Regions from separate parts of the Paenibacillus sp. FSL R5-0470 genome, predicted to be linked through region 2. Evidence: a T-box and tRNA genes for the amino acid it is inferred to sense, from the RefSeq annotation. Region 2 holds a T-box; the other holds one or more tRNA genes.

Region 1 (4,397 bases), 3.1 Mb from region 2:
CTGGGGCGGTCGCCTCCTAAAGAGTAACGGAGGCGTTCCAAGGTTCCCTCAGAATGGTTGGAAATCATTCGAAGAGTGCAAAGGCATAAGGGAGCTTGACTGCGAGACCTACAAGTCGAGCAGGGACGAAAGTCGGACTTAGTGATCCGGTGGTACCGCATGGAAGGGCCATCGCTCAACGGATAAAAGCTACCCTGGGGATAACAGGCTTATCTCCCCCAAGAGTCCACATCGACGGGGAGGTTTGGCACCTCGATGTCGGCTCATCGCATCCTGGGGCTGAAGTAGGTCCCAAGGGTTGGGCTGTTCGCCCATTAAAGCGGTACGCGAGCTGGGTTCAGAACGTCGTGAGACAGTTCGGTCCCTATCTGTCGTGGGCGCAGGAAATTTGAGAGGAGCTGTCCTTAGTACGAGAGGACCGGGATGGACGTACCGCTGGTGCACCAGTTGTTTCGCCAGAAGCATGGCTGGGTAGCTACGTACGGACGGGATAAGCGCTGAAAGCATCTAAGCGTGAAGCCCCCCTCAAGATGAGATTTCCCAATTAGTAAGACCCCTTGAAGACGACGAGGTAGATAGGTTGGAGGTGGAAGTGCAGTAATGCATGGAGCTGACCAATACTAATCGGTCGAGGGCTTATCCTATACTTAATACGCAAATTCAATTCGGATTCAGTTTTCAGGCGACTCAAGCCTGAGCATTTACGATGTAAATGCCCGTTTGGTGGCGATAGCGGAGGGGTTCCACACGTACCCATCCCGAACACGACCGTTAAGCCCTCCAGCGCCGATGGTACTTGGACCGAAGGGTCCTGGGAGAGTAGGACGTCGCCAAGCGGACAACCACATTACCCGTGGTATTTTTTTTGCCCTTAATATTGATGTGTCTTAAAAAGGGCCTTTAGCTCAGCTGGTTAGAGCGCACCCCTGATAAGGGTGAGGTCGGTGGTTCGAGTCCACTAAGGCCCACCATATTCCCTGATAGCTCAGTTGGTAGAGCACTCGACTGTTAATCGAGTTGTCACAGGTTCGAGTCCTGTTCGGGGAGCCATTTATGGAGAGGTGTCCGAGTTTGGCCGAAGGAGCACGATTGGAAATCGTGTAGGCGCCACAAGCGTCTCGAGGGTTCGAATCCCTCTCTCTCCGCCATAAAGTTTATTAGCATGGCCCGTTGGTCAAGGGGTTAAGACACCTCCCTTTCACGGAGGTAACATGGGTTCGAATCCCATACGGGTCATAACATGGAGGCTTAGCTCAGCTGGGAGAGCATCTGCCTTACAAGCAGAGGGTCGGGGGTTCGATCCCCTCAGCCTCCACCATATTCATTTAAGAACGACGCGGGGTGGAGCAGCCCGGTAGCTCGTCGGGCTCATAACCCGAAGGCCGCAGGTTCAAATCCTGCCCCCGCAACCAATTTTCATTAAGAAATTATATCTTTTGGAACCGTGGTGTAGTTGGCCTAACATGCCTGCCTGTCACGCAGGAGATCGCGAGTTCGAATCTCGTCGGTTCCGCCATTTTTACCTTGGCTCGATAGCTCAGTCGGTAGAGCAGAGGACTGAAAATCCTCGTGTCGGCGGTTCGAATCCGTCTCGAGCCACCATATAGTATACAACTTAATATGCCGGTGTAGCTCAATTGGTAGAGCAACTGACTTGTAATCAGTAGGTTGGGGGTTCAAGTCCTCTCGCCGGCACCATCTTTGGGGGATTAGCGAAGTGGCCAAACGCATCAGACTGTAAATCTGCTCACGTACGTGTTCGGTGGTTCGAATCCATCATCCCCCACCATTTTTTTTAGGGGCATAGTTTAAAGGTAGAACAACGGTCTCCAAAACCGTTGGTGTGGGTTCAATTCCTGCTGCCCCTGCCAATCTTTATCTAAAGTCTTTCTCTAAAGTTTAATATGGCGGTCGTGGCGAAGGGGTTAACGCACCGGTTTGTGGATCCGGCATTCGTGGGTTCAAGTCCCATCGGTCGCCCCATTTACTTTAAGAAGAACAGCAACAATATTAGTTTAATATGGCGATTGTGGCGAAGTGGTTAACGCACCGGATTGTGGTTCCGGCATTCGTGGGTTCGAGACCCATCAGTCGCCCCTTTTATTTTAAAATGTTATTGGGGATTAGCCAAGCGGTAAGGCAACGGACTTTGACTCCGTCACGCATAGGTTCAAATCCTATATCCCCAGCCATTTTATGCGGACGTGGCTCAGCGGTAGAGCATCGCCTTGCCAAGGCGAGGGTCGCGGGTTCGATTCCCGTCGTCCGCTCCAAAGTTTTCGTATGGCGCCATAGCCAAGTGGTAAGGCAAAGCTCTGCAAAAGCTTTATCCCCAGTTCAAATCTGGGTGGCGCCTCCATTAAGTTCATATGTGCCGGCGTGGCGGAATGGCAGACGCGCTCGACTCAAAATCGAGAGGGAAACCGTGGAGGTTCGAGTCCTCTCGCCGGTATATCAAAAAGGTTTGTAAAGTCGCTTATATAAGTAACTTTACAAACCTTTTTTCTTTGTCTTTGAGCTTTTATTCTTAAGCCGTTGAATTAGAGGCGTCTCTAATCAACGGCCTTTTTGTGTGGAGTTTTGTTTTATTGACTGCTTAGTCGGAATGCTCGTGGGGTGAGACCAATTTCACGTTTAAACATATTGCAGAATTGGGCGTCATTCACAAACCCAGCAGCAGCTGATACTTCAGAGATATGCATTTGGGTATGTTGCAAGAGAGACTTTGCATAATCCAGACGTTTCAATAGTAGATAGCGCAGAGGTGAAGAACCGAATCGTTCTTTAAATAAATGGCGGAAACGATCATAGCTGTATCCAGACATCTCAGAAAGTGTTGCGACCGATAGCTTATGGCGGTAATGCTCATTCATATAGTTTAGAACATATTGGACTCTGTCTTCCGTTGGTGATTGAAACCCGGAGGCACTAAGAAGCCGTATCAGATGAACAGTGATTTCGCTCATTTGAAGGTTCAATAGTTCAGAGAATCCATCTTGTTTACGCGTAAACTCTGCTTTCATTCGAAGCAAGATCTGTAGAACAGTATGGTCTTTATCATCTTCATATACGCCTTGCAAATTCTCCATATTTGGGTGATTTGAATGGAAGCCTACAAATAGTATAGTAGCATCCTCGCGATGATTCTCATCATGTTTATGATTGGGTGGTATCAGCGCGAATGAAGAAGAACGAAAATGATAACTTCGCGAACCTACATTGGTAGTTCCTAAGCCGTTTAAATAATAGACTAGTTCATAACATTCATGCTGGTGTGGTGGAATATAGGTATTAACCTCATGTGCTGCATTTACAATATATAGAACACGATCCATCATGATCCTCCAATAATTATGTTTTAGCCGAATCGTACAAAAATATGACCGAAATCATATAATTATTTTCATTAATATTTGATATGATCGTATCAAGAAATCCGAAGATTAGCAACCTGACTGGCCATCTCGTTCGGAAATTAGTCGGATTATTCGTAAAAATTATAATTTTATCTCTTTTTTTGAGTGTATTCGTTAAAATCATTAAAATTTTGACAATGTTACATGAAAAATGAGAGTTTCCATCTAAATCGTGAAATATACAACGGACTAAGAAGGAGAACCTCTCAAATTACTAACCAACTATAAATAGGGGGAATAGAAAAATGAAAAAGAAAGTTCTTTCTTTGTTGTTACTAGTAGTAATGGTAATGGTCACAGCCTGTGGAAATAATACGTCGAGTAATGGATCTTCCGCGAATGCAGGATCTAACGCAGCTGAAGGTGGAGAAACAGGTTCAGGGGATAAACTCAAAGTAGTACTTCTGATTCCAGGAACGCTTGGAGATAAATCTTTCTTTGACTCTGCGAATAGCGGTTTGCAAAAGGTTAAGGATGAACTGGGTGCAGAAACAAAAGTTGTAGAAATGGGTGTCGATAAAACGAAATGGGAGCCTACGTTTAACGATATCGCCGCTGAGGACTGGGATGTTATTATTTCTGGCGGATCAGAAATTACAGAGATGTTTAATGCAACGGCTGAATTGTATCCTGACAAAAAGTTCATTAACTATGATACCGATATAGATGAAGCACCAGAGAATATGTACAACATGTCTTATGCAACAAATGAAGTATCTTTTCTAGCAGGTGCTGTAGCGGCGCTAGCTACACAATCGGATATGGAAAATGCTAATCCTGAGAATGTGATCGGTTTTGTAGGCGGCATGGATATTCCAGGAATTAACGCTTTCTTGGTAGGCTACATTCAGGGCGCTCAATATGTTGATCCTGATGTGAAGGTCGCTGTATCATATGCTGGCGATTTCGTTAACCCGGCTAAGGGCAAGGAGCTTTCGCTGATTCAATATAACTCCGGTGTGGATGTTATTTTTAACGTGG
Region 2 (4,397 bases):
TTCCGAGCCATGTATAAATACTATCCTCAGCATGTGACCCCATTCCATTTCTATAACCATTTTCATCTATTATGCTCTGCCCTGTTTCAGCATCTGTCAGCCACACACTATTCACGCTGTAAATTTCCTGCCCATCGCTTGTAGTCCCTGTATACAGCATTATAATTTTATTTTCATCAGCGATCACAGCATTCAGAGTGATTTTATACCCATTTTTCTCAGTACTTTTATTCACGATCTGCACGTAATCATTACGGATCGCTGACTCTAAAGTAAGAGCATCAATATCAGACGAAGCTACTTTCTTAAAAGATTCTAGCTCGCCCCAGTCACTGAATTCAATACTTGTAGAGGCTTGCTGTGGCATCAATTGGGTTGGATTGAAGAAAAGTAAACCTGCAATCAAAACAGATGCAGTCAGTACAGCCATAGCGCTTCTAGCGAACATTAGCTTTTTTCCCCGCTTTTTACCTAGTTCGAGTCCTGCTTGAATGGCATAGATTTGTGCGGCTGCACTCTCCATTTTTTGCTCCTGTGGGATCCGTTCAGCATCGATTAACATGGCAAGCTCCTCCTGACTACTCATGGTTCCAATCACCCCGATTCTTAATGATCGTTCTTAACTGCTTGAGTCCTTTATGCTGCCATGTCTTGACCGTTCCTTCAGGTTTATCCAGTATTTTAGCAATCTCATTTAAGGTCATATCGTTATAGTATTTAAGCAGCAGCACATGGCGATACTTGGGTTTAACCTGTTCAAGTGCCCACAGCATTTCCATCCGATGATGGCCAATGTGCGTAATCTGCTCTCCTATTCTCTCGTCAACAAGCGGCATGGAACGCTTTCTACGTCTTTGTTCATCTATACAGACATAAATCAGGATCCGAATGATCCATGATTTAAACGCTTTTGGATCCTTTAACGTTTTTCTTTTGATCCAGGCCCGGCAAGTCATTTCCTGCATCGCTTCAAGCGCATCATTCCGGTTACGCAAGTAGCTATAGGCAATACTGTATAGCTGTTCTCTATGTACCAATATAGAATCGTAGAAATCCGTCTCGCTCCGAGAATCAAGAATCGTTACCTTCTTCATTTCTGCATTAGTCATCGTCATATCCTTCCTTAGCCCCCTCTCCTAAGCCTCTCATAGATTAAGACGGGGAGGGTATAGAAACGGTTTTTATTTGTATTAACTTTTTTGGGACTGAGCACTTAAAATTATAACATTCTATAAAAAAAGAACGATAAATGTTATGATAAGTAAAATTGGACATAATCAATAGTACGCACTTAAAAGTACCATAGGTACTAAAAAGTACCCATACATTGGAGGATATCATGACAACTATCAAGAAAAAATACAACATTTCTGTTGAGGCCACACTCGAAGTGATCGGAGGAAAATGGAAATGTGTAATTCTGTGTCATTTAACTCATGGCAAAAAACGAACATCGGAACTCAAACAGTTAATGCCCGGAATTACTCAAAAAATGTTAACCCAGCAACTACGCGAACTTGAGGCCGATGGAATTATCAACCGGATCGTATACAATCAGGTTCCACCCAAAGTGGAATATGAGCTTAGTGAGTATGGTGATAGTTTAAGCGACATTTTGACTTCTCTATGTAATTGGGGAGAACAACATATCATTAAGCAATATGGCGATAAATATGCTGTTTTAGAGGACAACATTTTAAATAAATAAATTTTACCCCATGAAAAAAAGGACAGCTAAATCAGATCGATTTAACTGTCCCGTAACTTAAATTACGCCATCTCCTCCTATAGCAGTTGCTGTGAATGATATGGGTCCAAATAGATTTATAGGCAAGTTACTGTCATTCTGAATTACCAATTCATAGTTGTGGATTCCAATATAAGGACCATCAACCCACTGAACATTTAATTGAATATCAGTAGTTGTAGTAAAACGAAAAAAGGATCTATAAATATCGACTCCAGCACGTCGGATTAAAACAAGAAATTGGCTGTTAGCAAGTGCAGTAAGACTAAAACTACCATTTAACTCGACTCTGCTGGAGAAAGAGGCCGGATTAGCCGGACTAATATTTACTTGCGCCGTGGCTAGACCCGCTCCAGCTCCAGGAATCCCTGCAACCGTTATAGCAGTAGTAAACGGGTCTAACGGGATTTTTGCCTGTGACCCATAACTTATAATTGTCGCCATTTTTCATCACTCCATTTCAAGGTTATAGAATAGTATATTGTGAATCCGCAATGATAGATTGGACTTAATTCCTGATGATTATATACATTTAAGTTATACTTTTACTAGATTATAAAACCTAGATACTTCGAATATCATCCTCTAATTTCCACCTATTGACAAACTCACTTATCAGAATTACAATTACCCAAATATCATGAACAACGCTGAAAAAGGGTAAGTAGACAAATGAACATGGACTTCAGAGAGCCGGTGGTTGCTGCGAACCGGTGTCCAGCGTTTGATCGAATGGCCTTTAGAGTTGCTCTTCCGAACCATCTCTCTAGGATGCTGTAGGGATAGCCGGGGTTCCCGCCGTTATCAAGGGACCTGTATCGGAGATTATCTTTAACCCTCTTTCGTACAGGTAAGAGAAGATCGTAAAGCCAACGAAACGTATGGTAACACGATCAATTAAGGTGGTACCACGACAACTTCGTCCTTATTGGATGAGGTTTTTTTGCTATTTTAAGGAGGTGATGGCCATGGATGATGGCTGGTGGTGGCGACTCAATATTAATCAAAAGCGACAAAACAGGAGGAATTTAAATGATAAAAGAACGTGTATTAACTGGAGATCGAGTGACCGGAAAGCTGCACCTTGGCCATTACGTGGGCAGTTTACAGAACCGAGTGGCTCTACAGGAGCAATATGATACTTTTGTGTTTTTAGCAGATATTCAAGCCCTAACGACTCACTTTGATCGGCCTCAACACCTTGGTCAAAACTTGAATGAAATCACACTGGACTATTTATCGGCGGGTATAAATCCAGATAAAACAACCCTATTTATCCAATCTATGGTTCCTGAGATCGCTGAGCTGACTGTTCTGTTCTCCATGTTCGTCACTGTAAATTCGTTGCGGCACAATCCTACCATTAAAGCCGAATCGAAAAATTCCAGCTTAGATGAACTATACTATGGTTTTCTTGGGTATCCAGTAAGCCAGACTGCCGATATAACCTTTTGTAAAGCGACGATTATTCCTGTAGGAGAAGACCAGCTTCCCCATCTGGAGTTGAGCCGCAAAATCGTACGTAGATTCAACGAGCTGTACAGCCCCATCCTTGTGGAGCCCAGAGCACTTATCAGCGAGACCCCAAGACTAGTGGGAACAGACGGCAATGCAAAAATGAGCAAAAGCCTAGGTAATGCCATCGAGCTGGACTCCACGAAGGAAGAGATCACCTTCAAAATCCGCAAAGCCACAACTGATCCAGCCCGTGTTCATAAAAATGATCCTGGGCATCCCGATATTTGTCCCATTTATGCTTATCATCGTGCTGTTCGTTCGCATGGCGCCCCAGAAATTCACGATAGCTGCGAAAGTGGCAGTATAAGCTGTTCAGCCTGTAAGCAGCTTATCACGACAGCTCTAGACCAGCTAATTGAACCAATGCGTGAGCGTCGCTCCTATTATGCAGCCAGACCCAAGGTTGTTGAGGATATCTTATTATCCGGAACTAAGCGTGCCCGCAACATTGCTCAAGAAACGATGTCCGAAGTACGAGAGGCTATGGGCCTTAATTATTTTTCAAAATAAAACTGATCTCTAAGGGCAATAAAAAAACGCCGGACTCTCTATTGGAGAGAGCTCCGGCTGTTTTTATAAGAAAATATTATTTAATATGGATATCTCCGCTTCTAAATAAAAACACTTTCTATAACACACATCTTTTTAGCAAAGGAAAAGGCCGTAATCTCCTAAAGCGAGGTTACGACCTTAAATGTATTCCTTACAGCACCCAATTCCCTTTACGAAATACCGGCTCAATCGTACCATCCGCCAATTCTCCGTCAATATCCAGCTCAGCTGAACCAATCATAAAATCGACATGTGTTAAGCTGACATTAGCACCTCGTGCGACAAGCTCTTCATTCGTAAGCTTTGTGCCGCCTACAATATTGACAGGATAAGCACTTCCCAACGCGAAATGGCAGGAGGCATTCTCATCAATCCCTGTATTGTAGAAAATTCGGTTCAAGCAAGAGATTGGAGAATCATGCTGCACTAAAGCCACTTCTCCTAAATAGGATGCACCTTCATCGGTTGCCAGCAGCGAAGTCAAATGCTCACGTCCGGATTCAGCTTCATATGCTACTACTTTTCCATCTTTAAAAGTGAAGGAAAGGCCTTCTACCAAACGTCCGTTCAGATTCAATGG

What was found. The T-box of region 2 lies ahead of trpS (tryptophan--tRNA ligase). A T-box ahead of a tRNA ligase gene usually reads a tRNA of that ligase, here a tRNA-Trp.
Region 1: it encodes a tRNA-Trp, which carries the amino acid that the T-box ahead of trpS (tryptophan--tRNA ligase) is inferred to sense. The anticodon was not compared.

Annotation. Positions count from the first base shown of each region.
Region 1 is NZ_CP150238.1:5,932,737-5,937,133, reverse strand. Features, by position in the region: rRNA gene MKY99_RS26240 (23S ribosomal RNA) at 1-644, shown strand, start outside; rRNA gene rrf (5S ribosomal RNA) at 720-836, shown strand; tRNA gene MKY99_RS26230 (tRNA-Ile) at 895-971, shown strand; tRNA gene MKY99_RS26225 (tRNA-Asn) at 975-1,050, shown strand; tRNA gene MKY99_RS26220 (tRNA-Ser) at 1,056-1,148, shown strand; tRNA gene MKY99_RS26215 (tRNA-Glu) at 1,165-1,236, shown strand; tRNA gene MKY99_RS26210 (tRNA-Val) at 1,243-1,318, shown strand; tRNA gene MKY99_RS26205 (tRNA-Met) at 1,336-1,412, shown strand; tRNA gene MKY99_RS26200 (tRNA-Asp) at 1,439-1,516, shown strand; tRNA gene MKY99_RS26195 (tRNA-Phe) at 1,527-1,602, shown strand; tRNA gene MKY99_RS26190 (tRNA-Thr) at 1,623-1,698, shown strand; tRNA gene MKY99_RS26185 (tRNA-Tyr) at 1,704-1,789, shown strand; tRNA gene MKY99_RS26180 (tRNA-Trp) at 1,798-1,871, shown strand; tRNA gene MKY99_RS26175 (tRNA-His) at 1,908-1,983, shown strand; tRNA gene MKY99_RS26170 (tRNA-His) at 2,024-2,096, shown strand; tRNA gene MKY99_RS26165 (tRNA-Gln) at 2,118-2,192, shown strand; tRNA gene MKY99_RS26160 (tRNA-Gly) at 2,199-2,273, shown strand; tRNA gene MKY99_RS26155 (tRNA-Cys) at 2,286-2,359, shown strand; tRNA gene MKY99_RS26150 (tRNA-Leu) at 2,374-2,452, shown strand; gene MKY99_RS26145 (AraC family transcriptional regulator) at 2,586-3,338, opposite strand; gene MKY99_RS26140 (BMP family ABC transporter substrate-binding protein) at 3,662-4,397, shown strand, end outside.
Region 2 is NZ_CP150238.1:2,863,698-2,868,094, reverse strand. Features, by position in the region: gene MKY99_RS12455 (DUF4179 domain-containing protein) at 1-586, opposite strand, end outside; gene MKY99_RS12450 (sigma-70 family RNA polymerase sigma factor) at 579-1,115, opposite strand; gene MKY99_RS12445 (winged helix-turn-helix transcriptional regulator) at 1,340-1,708, shown strand; gene MKY99_RS12440 (hypothetical protein) at 1,766-2,191, opposite strand; T-box leader at 2,389-2,677, shown strand; gene trpS (tryptophan--tRNA ligase) at 2,780-3,775, shown strand; gene MKY99_RS12430 (aminopeptidase) at 3,969-4,397, opposite strand, start outside.